Panacibacter microcysteis: one gene and its partner. The protein of the gene in region 2 interacts with the protein of the main gene of each other region in a pairwise test. Links are inferred from orthologs where the notes say so. Each region holds a gene or a part of one and is shown on either strand. Other genes may lie near its edges. The genes, in order: ftsA and I5907_RS08100.

Region 1 (8,904 bases), 310 kb from region 2 along the record:
ATATTGTGGAGGTAAGCGCAGCAGACCTTCTGCAACTGGAACAGGTTTTACAATCTGTGGCGAACTATAAAGAAATCAAAAAACAGAAAGACTTTGTGCAGCTATACTTTGCGCCAGGCACTGCAAACATGGAGCTGATCAACAGCCACTGCTATAGCAATGGCATTGTGCTGAACCACCTGCAACTGAAAAAGAAAAGTCTTGAAACAAAATTCCTTGAACTTACCAACCAATAGCACATGTTACAGCTTTTGAAAATTGAATGGCTGAAAGTAAAGAACTACCGCACATTCTGGATTTTGTCGATATTGTATTTGTCCAGCATTGCCGGTATTAATTACATTGTTTACACCATCCAGAATAAACTCTACAGCGAGCAACAAACAGGCGATATTGCAAAGATGTTTCTGGGCGGCCCTCCCTACGCATTTCCCAAGGTGTGGATCATGGCGCCGTATGTCAGCAGTTTCCTGTTATTTATTGCGGGTCTTATCATGATCATTTCTGTGACGAATGAGTTTTCTTTTAAAACGCACCGGCAAAATATCATTGATGGTGTTACAAGAACAGAATTTATTGTTACCAAGCTGGTTTGCGGGCTCATCGTGGCATTTGTTTCCACGGCTTTCCTGTTTTTGACAGCGCTCATTTTCGGCATTATTTCCAGCACCGATGGTTTGGACTTTGAGAACATCCAATACCTGTTTTATTTTTTCCTGAATGCACTAAGTTATTGCTGGCTGGCCGTATTGATTGCGCTGCTTTTTAAACGCAGCGGAATCTCGCTCGGTGTATTTTTCCTGTATACCATCATTCTCGAAAACGTATTGGTACGTGTACTGAATTATTATTTTGGAGACATTGGCAGTTACCTGCCCATACAAAGCAGTGACGAACTGTTACCACTACCCATACTGGAAAAGTTGCAGGAAGAACTGGTAAATACAAGTGTGAATGTGCCGCTGCAACTGGCATTGGTTGTGGCTTACCTTGTTGCATACTTTTTCATCAGCAAAAAAAGATTTGAAACGGCCGATTTGTAACTGCTGACCAACACTATTTACTGAGCAGTTCATTCAACGCAGCATCCAGCGAGGGGTATAGAAATTTAAATCCTTCCTGGCGAATTTTATCAGCATTTACGGTACAGCTTTTTAATACTTCTATGCTCATTTCACCCAGCATTAACCTTAGTACAAAAGATGGTACATGTACAGGTATAAATGCTTTGCCTTTTTCCGCTTTTGCCAGTTGCAGCGTAAATTCTTTGTTGGTAACCGGCTTTGGTGCAACAGCGTTGAACGAACCGTTCATTTCATGCTGCAGTGCGTATAAATACATGCGGCACATGTCTTCAATATGTATCCAGCTTATAACCTGTTTACCACTGCCGAGAACAGCAGCCACACCAAACCTGAGCGGGTTTTTAAATTCTTTGAATGCACCGCCTTCATTGCTCAGCACAATGCCTGTTCTCAGGTAAACCGTTCTAATACCTTTATTGCTTAATTGCTGCGTGCTTGCTTCCCATTGCAAACAGGTACTGCCAAGAAAGTCGTTGTGTGCCTGCGCATCTTCTTTGAATCCATCTTTTATAGATGCGGCGTTATCGGGGCCGTACCAGCCAATGGCCGATGCACTGATAAGCGCTTTTACATGGTGTTTGTTTTCAGTCAATGCCTTTACCAGCAATGCGCCGCTTTTGGTTCTGCTTTCGAGTATTTCTTTCTTCCGCTTTGTTGTCCAGCGTTTTTCTGCAACATTTGCGCCTGCCAGGTGAATAATATAATCGGCTTCTGCAATGGCATTTGTATCGATAGACTGCTTTTCAATATCCCAGTGCGCAAAGGACACAAGTGGATTATCCGATGGTTTTACTTCGCGTGTAAGGATGATCACTTTATACCCTTGCTGTGTAAGCATCGTTGTAAATGCCTTACCAATCATACCTGTTCCACCTGTTATTATTACTGTCTGCATGTCGTTGATTATACTGTTTAAAACAAAGAAAAATTGTATGGCACCGGCAGTATTGCTACTATCATCGCCTGTTGTGTCACTCACTTGTACGGCAACAAATATTTCAGCAGGGTGTAACCCGCTATGTTATTGCCGGCAGGTGTAATACGTAGAACATAACAGTGTAAAGGTATTTATGTTCGGGCTTTTATGTGTAATGCAACAATGCACTGCTTAGTGGGGAATATTGTGCCCGGAAACAACGGGGCAAACAAGGCTGTGCGCTGCAACACCATGGAATGCCGCGTAAAGAACCAGCCGTACAAGTGAGTGACACAACGATGCCCAATAGCAGTACTGCAGCCTGCTGCAAAAAAAAATCCCCCCGGCACAAAAGCCAGGGGAATAACAACTAAAAACACGATAGAGTCTTAAATGCTTCTTTAGTCTGGTTTTTTCCCGTCCAGAAAGGTATTGATCGTTGAGATCTGTGTTTCATCATTATCGTCTTTCTTTACGGTGTACTTGCTGTAAAACTGCTCCACAGAAGTAAGCGTATTGCCGAACAACTCCATGTTCCTGCGCACATAGGCAGGTACATTATCGTACTCGTTGTTGGCTTCTGCACTATTCATATTAAAGGAAAGATTGCGTAATTTGCTGATGCGTTCTGCAGCCCTGCGTTTTTGTTCTTCTTCTTCACTTAAAGAATCGGTAAGATCGGCTTCAGAGATAAATTTGGCCTGCGGCTGTGCAGATTCTTCCTTTACAACAAACTGAAAATTTGTTTCTTCTTCCGTTTCTTCCCTGAACAGCATTTTTGGTTCCGGCTCCGGCTTTGCAACAGGCTGTGGCTTTATTTCCATTTTAGGCTCAGGCGCTCTTTCTACTACTGGTGGCGGTGTATAAGCCTGCACCGGTGGCTGCTGCTCACTGGCATAAATATTCTGCGGCCTGGAAAGGAAAGGGCTAGCCGTTACAGCAGGTTTTACCGGCTCCTGTTTTTCTTCTGCCTTTTCTGTGTACTGCATAAACGGCATTTCAGGCGCGGCTTTTACCTCTTGTTGTATTTCCTGTACAGGCGGTGCCACAACCGGCTCAGGCATTTCTGCAGCCAGTTCGAAAACCAACGTTTCATGGTTGTCTTCCACCACCGGCTCTTCCACTACTGGTGGCGGCGCAGGTGCAAAAGGCATAATAACAGAAACCGGCTTTGGTTGCTCTTCTGTAAGTTGCGGTGCATATACATCTTCTTTCTTTTCTTCCACAACAGGTTTTACAGGTTGTACGGCCGCCTTTTTTGCTTCATTTTCCATATTGAGCGTAAGCACTACTTTTTCCGGTGCTGCTTCCACTTTCTGTACTTCTTTTGCCTGTGCTTTTTTATTGAACGGGTCTTTGTATTCAAAACCTGTAGCAATAATGGTAATGCCAATTTTATCGCCAAGTGTGTTGTCGTATCCTGTACCAATGATCAGGTCTGCATCATCGCCGCTTTGTATGCGCAGGAAGTTATTGATTACTTCAAACTCATCCATCGTGCACTCATGCTCGCCGGATGCACTGTTGATATTAACAAGAATCCACTTGGCCCCGCGGATGTCGTTGTCGTTTAGCAATGGAGAGCTTAATGCCTCCTCTATTGCTTTTTGTGCACGGTCTTCACCATCTGCCGTGGCACTGCCCAGGATAGCCACACCGCCGTTTTTCATTACCGTACAAACGTCTGCAAAGTCAACAATGATTGTTCCTTTACTGTTGATAATATCTGTGATACATTTTGCTGCTGTGGCCAACACATTATCGGCCTTGCCAAATGCGTCGGTCATTTTGAGATTGCCATATTGCATACGCAGTTTATCATTGCTTATTACAAGCAACGTATCTACATAGGGCTGCATCTGGCGAATACCTTCTTCTGCCTGTTTTAAACGGCGTGGGCCTTCGAACCCGAAAGGTGTGGTTACAATGCCTACGGTCAATATGCCGAGATCGCGACATATTTTAGACATGATAGGCGCACCACCGGTACCGGTACCGCCGCCCATGCCAGCAGTGATAAACGCCATTTTTGTATTTACTTCCAGTATACGGCGGATTTCTTCGAGCGATTCTTCTGTTGCCTGCTTACCCACTTCCGGGTTAGCGCCGGCGCCAAGGCCCTGTGTAAGGTGTGGCCCAAGCTGAATCTTATTTGGCACACGACTTTGTTCTAACGCCTTGGCATCTGTATTACATATTATAAAATCTACGCCTTCAATGTCCTGTGCGAACATGTAATTTACCGCATTGCTACCGCCACCACCTACACCAAGAACCTTGATGATAGATGACTTTTGCTTCGGCAGATCAAAATGTATCATGTTTTTGAATTTATGTGTTTGGGTAAGTAAGTAAATGTTATGCGTTGTAAGTAATAATTTGTAAGTAGTAGCTTATAAGTGTTGCCAGGCGTTGTGTTTTTGCTAATGCTTATAACTTATCACCTGTTACTTATCATTTACCAACTATTACTTATAACTTATTTTATTTCCATATCGCCTTCTTCTTTAAAAAGATCGATGATGCTGTCTTTGAATTTATCCCAGAAATTATTCAGTCCTTTTCTCTTTTTTGTATCAACCATATCGGTTACTGCAACCGGTGTTTCAACCGCAACGCCTGCCGTAGTTTTCAACAACTCAGGAACATGCACCTTTTTAAAGCGACCATCAAACTCTTTGCGTTTGTTTTCATAATCGCTGTAGCCTTTCAGTATAAGGCCAATACATGTAGAATACATTGGCTTTCTTAATTCATCTATATGGTTTGGTGCCAGGTGCTCTGTGGGCAAACCAATTCTTGCACTTAAACCGGTGATGTACTCAGTAAGCTGCAATAGATGATTAAGCTGGGAACCACCACCGGTAAGGATGATACCACCATTCAAAGCACGGTTATCCATACCTACCTGCTTAAGGTGATACGTAACAAAATCCAGTATTTCTCCCATTCTTGCCTGGATGATGTTTGCAAGATTTTTTACACTGATCTCTTTTGCAGGCATGCCTTTCAGACCAGGTATCGTAATATAGGCATTGGCTTTTGCCTCGCTTGCCACAGCAGAACCAAACTGTACTTTCATTGCTTCTGCCTGGCTCTTTAAAACCCCCAGCCCCATGCGTATGTCGTTGGTGATATTTTCACCGCCAAATGGTATAACAGCCGTGTGTCTTAATGTGCCTTCGTAAAACACTGCAAGATCACTTGTACCACCGCCGATATCAAGTATGGCAACACCCGCTTCCATGTCTATCTCGCCCATTACGGCACTTGATGATGCGAGTGGCTGCAACACAAGGTCTTTTGTTCTCAGCCCGCTTCTTTCCACTGCACGATTGATATTGCGTATAGCATTTCTATCGCCTGTAATGATGTGGAAGTTTGCACCAACTTTCACGCCATTGTAGCCAACAGGATCTTTAATGTTTTGAAAATTATCCACATGGTAATCCTGGGCAATTACATCAATGATCTGATCGCCTGCAGGAATGAAGGTCTTGCGTTGATTTTCTATCAACTGGTCTATTTCATTTTGCCTGATCTCTACTTCGGGATCCTGCCTTACGATGTCTCCGCGGGTTTGTAAACTTTTGATATGATGACCTGCCACACCAACATATACTTCGTTGATCTCGAGGTCTGGATTACTTTCTGCGCAGTTAAGCAATGCAAGCTGAATTGCTTTTATCGTCTGATCGATATTCAATACCTGGCCATGTTGCACGCCATTGCTGTTTGCACGTCCAAAGCCGAGGATCTCCAGCTTGCCGAATTCATTTTTTCTTCCGGCAATAGCAGCAATCTTAGTGGTACCGATATCGAGCCCAACGATGATAGGTGCCTCTGAACTATCGTGTTCGTTCTTTGGTAGAGTCACCGAAACATTTGTGCCGTTCATATTATGTGTTTTAGTTGTTTTTATAAAAAGGCAACGAGACTATTAACGCAGTGAGGCAAAGAGTAATGTTTTGTACTACCTGCTTTTTGCGTTGTGATTAATTACTCATTATCTGTCATTCATTTTTCGTTGTGCTTCGCATTGCTCCGTTAACATTCTTCAGTAAAAGAGTGCGACGCAACAATGCCCAATGCATGTACTGAAGCTGATAACAAAAAAACTGCCTTTGCCCTGTAACAAGTGATTTTACACTAGTGCTTCTTCAATACTGCCTTTGGCTGTTTCTTTTGTGTTGCAGCCTTTACTGTCTTTTTTGCCGGCGGTGCTTGCTGCACAGTTTTTTTACCTGTAGCAACCGGTTTATCATTTTGTTGCTGCACCGAATCTTTTATAACAGCAGGCTTTGGCATTGGCGCAGCATACATTGTATCGCTCATGGCAGCCTGCATTTGCTTAATGGTATTGGCAAACTGCTTTACAGCTTCGGCTGTATCCATATACACTTTACTGCTGCCACGCTTTACCGCCACTACCTGGTCTCTATACTGAACATCTATCGTTTCATATTTTTCAAACCCGGCTTTTGCCCAAACCTGCCGGTAAAAGCTTTTCAGCTTTTCAAATTTTTGTTCCAGGTCTTCTGCATTGCCAATCTTTATAAGCTGATCGCCAAGCACAGGTGTTATTTCGAATGTTTTTTGTGGCGTAATATCTACCTGTGCTACCTGCGCCATAAAAAAACTGTCCTGCTGTATATATTGCGCAATGTGTTTAATATCTTCCATCAACAGGCTGTCTGGCTTTGAGAGTTTTTGTTTGTCTGACGGGAAAGAAGTAAACATGGGTACACGCGCCGACAACTCGTTGCTTAACGGTAACCGCTTGCTGCTGCTGTCAATATAAAAAGAAGTGCCGGCCAGTGTAAAAATGCGGGCAAGCGGCTCACGCTCTTCTATATCCACATGCAATACCTGCTTATTATCAAAGAACAATTCTGCTTTTTTTATCCAGGCATTTTTTTCAAGTGCCAGCTCAATATGGCTTAATGCAACCTCGCTTATTTCCTTTCCTTTGACGGCGCCGTTGGCCAAAAGAATTTTTGTTACATCTTTATCATTTACAAAAACATGATCGTATGCTCCTTCAATGTTGATCTTTACCGCACTGCATGTTTTCCTTTCTTTTGTTTGCATGGCAGCTACCAGCAGGGTGCATGTGCCTGCACCCAGCAAAACCCATAATGATATTTGTAACCGCTTCTTCCACATAGCTCATGAACCCTGAATTATAAAAAGCTTTTACACCAATTACTTTTCTAAAATTTGTTTTACAGGTTGCAACAAAGTATCTATATCTCCGGCACCGCACATTACTAACAGTTCCGGTTTATGCATCTTCACCCAATCGAGCATTACATCTTTGGTAAGCACCTGCTTTTGCGGCAACTGCATATTATCCAGTATGAGCTCACTTTCAACGCCTGGCATTGGCAACTCCCGGGCCGGGTAGATGGGTAGAAGAATTACCTCATCTGCCATATCGAGACTTTGCGAGAATTCTTTTGCCAGGTCATTCGTTCTGCTGTATAAATGTGGCTGAAATATGACCGTACATTTTTTATCGACGAACAAACTTCTAACGCCGCTGATCAATGCTTTCAACTCTTCCGGGTGATGGGCATAATCGTCTATGATTATGTGTGCATCGTTTTTAAGAATGTACTCGAATCTTCTTTTTACACCTTTAAAATTTTCAATTGCACGCTTTATTTTTTCGTCATCAATGTTCAGATATTTTGCCACTGTTATTGCAGCAAGGCTGTTTTCGATATTGTGCAAACCGCCCATGTGCAGCACCACGCCTTTCATTTTCCAGTCTTTGCCATTTATATCGAAGTGGTAACTGCCATTGATAACATCTATGTTGGTTGCATATACATCGGCTTTAGGATTATCAAAACTGTATGTATAATGATGGGCTGCCTTTAAATCGTTGTGCCTGCTGAGGCCATATTTACTGATAAGGCAACCACCTGCTTTTACTCTTCCTGCAAACTGCACAAATGCATCTTCCACTGCCTGCGGCGTACCATAGATATCGAGGTGATCAGGATCCATTGCAGTTACCACGGCTATATCTGGTACCAGCTTCAGGAAAGAACGGTCATACTCATCTGCCTCTACCACGCAAACATTTCGTTCACTACTCCAGAAATTGGTTTGGTAGTTGGCAGCTATGCCACCGAGGAATGCATTGCAACCATAACCAGTGTCTCTTAAAATATGCGCGGTCATTGTGGTGATGGTAGTTTTACCATGTGTACCGCCTACGCATACATTGAATGATGCTTCGGTAATCCACTGCAAAACATCACTACGTTTTACCACGGTATAATCATTCTCCCTGTAATAGGTGAGTTCTGTATGGTCTGCCGGTATTGCCGGTGTATAAACCACCACGTCCACATCCTTTGGTGCAAGTGCCACATTATCTTCATAATGAATGTTAATGCCTGCATCTTCCAGTGCTTCGGTTAAGGCCGTGCGTGTTTTATCATAGCCGCTTACACGTTTACCCAACGATAAAAAATAACGGGCCAGTGCACTCATACCAATGCCACCGATACCGATAAAATAAACGCGCTCTATGTTGTTAATTCCTGTCATTATATTTAACTGACCCGTTAATATTGTTAAATGAGTGCCAGAATTTCCCTGGCAATTACATCATCTGCATTTGTTACTGCATACCTGGCAATGTTTGTTTTCAATTTTTGCTGCAATGTTTCATCGCCTGCCAGTCTTGTAATGGCACCAAACAATTTTGCACTTACCTCGCTGTCTTTCACCATCAGGGCTGCATCTCTGTCTACCAGGTATTTTGCATTTACTGTTTGATGATCTTCGGCCGCCAGTGGGTAAGGAACAAATACCACCGGCTTTTTTGCTACACATAATTCAGCAACACTCATAGCGCCGGCCCGTGATATAACCACATCTGCAGCA
Region 2 (3,319 bases):
CGTTTGCGGTATTGTGAGCGCTAATCCAATCCCAGTCTTTTTCGATGTTGGAAGCGTTTACAACAAGCATGTAGGTCTTGTTTTCCTCGATGCAGTAAACAATCAGATCATCTACAATACCACCGGTGTTATTGGTAAGTGCCGAATACTGTGCCTTTCCGTTTGTAAGTTTGGATGCATCGTTGGTGGTTACTCGTTGTATAAGGTCTGATGCATTAGGCCCTTTTAAAATAAATTCTCCCATATGGCTTACGTCGAATACCCCGGCATTGTTGCGTACTGCTGCATGCTCATCATTAATGCCGGTATAACTGATGGGCATGTTGTAACCTGCAAATTCAGCCATTTTTGCGCCCAGTGCTATATGCTTTTTTGTAAACGGAGTATTCTTCATTGCAATCATTTTTGTGTGCGGCAAAAATAGCAGAGTTGCTGTGCAGGAAAAAATTATGTTCAGCAGCATCCATTATGTGCCACGCTGCTGCCGGAACAGGAGCCTGTATTGCTTTAATGAACATGGCCGGAGCATGCTGCATATTGTTCCAAACCCTGAAGTGAGTGACACAACTGCCGATGCCACCTGCATTGTAGCCGGCTACCAAAATACGCGCCGCAAAATCAGGCACTGTGTTTGCTAATGGAATGCGATTTTTTCATAGTATCCAATAAATTGATATGTGTTTCGTTTTAGAATTTTTGACGATGCATTTATGATAAGAAATAGGGGATTCAATGGGATTGTCCAAATATACTTCTTACCCTTTTTAAACAATACTTGTTAATTGAAGCATAAGGCTGGAAAAATCTGCATTTTGCACTTTGTTAATTCCGGTTAATTACAGCAATTTTGCAGGCATTCAAACATTTTACTAAAAAATCTGAACCTAACATATAAATGGGACTTTTTAATTTGTTCACGCAGGAGATTGCCATGGATTTGGGTACCGCCAATACCCTGATAATTCATAATGAAGAGATTGTTGTAAATGAACCGTCGATTGTTGCCCTTAATCGTAATAACCTGAAAGAGGTTTTAGCGGTTGGTAAGCGTGCATTGATGATGCATGAAAAAACGCATGAAAGCATACGTACCGTTCGCCCTTTGAAAGATGGAGTAATTGCTGATTTTAACGCTGCAGAATTGATGATACGGGAAATGATCAAAATGATCTATCCCAAAAAACCTTTGTTTCCGCCAAGCTGGAGAATGATGATCTGTATTCCTTCTTCTATAACAGAAGTAGAAAAACGGGCAGTAAGAGACAGTGCAGAACAGGCAGGTGCAAAAGAAGTATACCTTATTCACGAACCAATGGCAGCCGCACTTGGTATTGGTATAGATGTAGAAGAGCCGGTAGGTAACATGATCATCGATATTGGTGGTGGTACCACAGGTATTACTGTAATTGCGCTGGCAGGTATTGTATGCGATCAGTCTATACGTATTGCCGGAGATGAATTTACCGCAGATATTATGGAAGCGCTGCGCCGCTACCACAGCTTACTGATTGGTGAGCGTACAGCAGAACAGATAAAAATACAGATTGGCGCCGCCATGAAAGACCTGGAAAATCCGCCGGATGATATTCCTGTAAACGGCCGCGACCTAGTAACCGGTATTCCGAAACAGATCATGGTAAGCTTCCAGGAAATTGCGGAAGCATTGGATAAATCGATCTTTAAAATAGAAGAAGCAATTCTTAAAGCACTCGAAACCACGCCGCCCGAACTTGCTGCAGATATTTACCGCCGTGGTTTATACCTAACCGGTGGCGGTGCATTATTGCGCGGGCTGGATAAACGCCTTAGTCAAAAAATAAAACTGCCTGTACATATTGCAGACGACCCGCTGAAGAGCGTTGTGCGTGGTACCGGTCTTGCACTTAAAAATTATCAGCGCTACCCGTTTGTAATGCGTTAAAAGAGTTTTCTGCAGGTTGCCGGGCCCTGGTTACCGGTAACCTGAAACCTGTAAACCGGGATCATGTACTACCGTGCGTAACATCTTTCTTTTCATAAGACGTTTCTTTAACCTCATCCTGTTCCTGGTATTGCAGGGGGCAGGTGTTTATATTCTTACCAATTACAACAAAACACACCAGGCCGTGCTGGGGGCTGTAGCCAACGAGGTTACAGGTTCGGTAAGTAAAAAGTACAACGATGTGGAGTACTACTTCCATTTAAAAGCCACCAACGACTCCCTGGTAAAGGAAAATGCAAGACTGCATAACCTGCAGGCGTCCAGTTTTGAAAGTGCCGATACAACAAATGTTGTAAAAATTGACTCTCTGCTGAAAGATACTATGGGCGCCAGGAAGTTTCTTTTTATGGAAGCAAAAGTGGTGAACAGCTCTGTAACACAGGAGAACAACTACATCACGATACACCGTGGGGCAAAGCAGGGCATACAGCCAGATATGGCGGTAATTGGCCCCGATGGTATTGTTGGCAAGGTAATAATGGTAAGTGATAATTACAGCCGTATCATGAGCCTGCTAAACAGGAAAAGCAAAGTAAACGCCATGTTGAAAAATGGCTTCTATACCGGCGATCTTGAGTGGAATGGTGCAGATCCTTCTTACCTCATGCTGAACAATATTTCTAAAAGTGCCAAGGCACAGAAAGGCGATACCGTTCTTACTAGCAATGTGTCCCAGTCACTCAGTTTTCCACCGGGCTTAATGGTAGGCACGGTAGCCGAAGTTATTGCAGACAAGGGCAGCAGCTTCCTGAAATTAAGGGTAAAGGCCGCTACTAATTTTTACAGCCTGCAGTATGTATATGTAACAAGCAATCTTCAGTTGCAGGAGCAAAAAACACTCGAAGCAAAAACACCCAAAGATTAATGAGCAGCCTGCTTAAAAATATTATCCGTTTCATTTTATTCATACTGGTACAGGCTTTTGTGCTGGATAAAGTACCGCCGCTGCATCAGTATGTAAAGCCCATTTTTTATTTTCTGTTTGTATTGTGGCTGCCATTCAGCATTAACCGAAGTGTGCAAATGATCATTGCATTTGTGTTTGGTTTGTGCATGGATTATTTTACAGGCACACCCGGCCTCCATGCCATACCCTGCGTGCTTATTGCCTACCTGCGGCCTTTCTTTTTAAACGTCTTAATATCCCAGGAGAAGAAGGAAGTCAGTTATGCAGAGCCAAGTATTACCAGCCTTGGCTGGGCGCCGTACAGCGTTTATATTGTGGTACTTACTTTCCTGCATCATGCATGCCTGGTATTGATCGAATGGCTGCAGTTTGGAGATTTCATTTTCTTCATCGGCAAGGTAGCCGCATCTACCGCGCTAAGCATATTGCTC

What was found.
Region 1: the proteins of I5907_RS08100 (region 2) and ftsA interact in binary tests that used the Escherichia coli proteins (3 or more experiments, as listed by UniProt). The link is inferred for Panacibacter microcysteis from one-to-one orthologs.

Annotation. Positions count from the first base shown.
Region 1 is NZ_JADWYR010000001.1:2,318,154-2,327,057, reverse strand. What follows is about bases 3,691-6,628. They hold ftsA (cell division protein FtsA), read right to left. Parts: upstream 5,900-6,628; coding sequence 4,481-5,899; downstream 3,691-4,480. Other genes in these bases: I5907_RS09370 (cell division protein FtsQ/DivIB), read right to left, coding at 6,151-6,628; ftsZ (cell division protein FtsZ), read right to left, coding at 3,691-4,322. In the rest of the region: I5907_RS09395 (ATP-binding cassette domain-containing protein), read left to right, coding at 1-236; I5907_RS09390 (ABC transporter permease), read left to right, coding at 240-1,043; I5907_RS09385 (TIGR01777 family oxidoreductase), read right to left, coding at 1,057-2,064; more of ftsZ, read right to left, coding at 2,403-3,690; more of I5907_RS09370, read right to left, coding at 6,629-7,167; murC (UDP-N-acetylmuramate--L-alanine ligase), read right to left, coding at 7,207-8,565; murG (undecaprenyldiphospho-muramoylpentapeptide beta-N-acetylglucosaminyltransferase), read right to left, coding at 8,592-8,904. UniProt on the Escherichia coli protein: Essential cell division protein that assists in the assembly of the Z ring. May serve as the principal membrane anchor for the Z ring.
Region 2 is NZ_JADWYR010000001.1:2,011,427-2,014,745, forward strand. The notes cover bases 1-2,908. They hold I5907_RS08100 (rod shape-determining protein), read left to right. Parts: upstream 1-895; coding sequence 896-1,921; downstream 1,922-2,908. Other genes in these bases: gcvT (glycine cleavage system aminomethyltransferase GcvT), read right to left, coding at 1-394; mreC (rod shape-determining protein MreC), read left to right, coding at 1,995-2,846; I5907_RS08110 (rod shape-determining protein MreD), read left to right, coding at 2,846-2,908. In the rest of the region: more of I5907_RS08110, read left to right, coding at 2,909-3,319. UniProt on the Escherichia coli protein: Forms membrane-associated dynamic filaments that are essential for cell shape determination. Acts by regulating cell wall synthesis and cell elongation, and thus cell shape.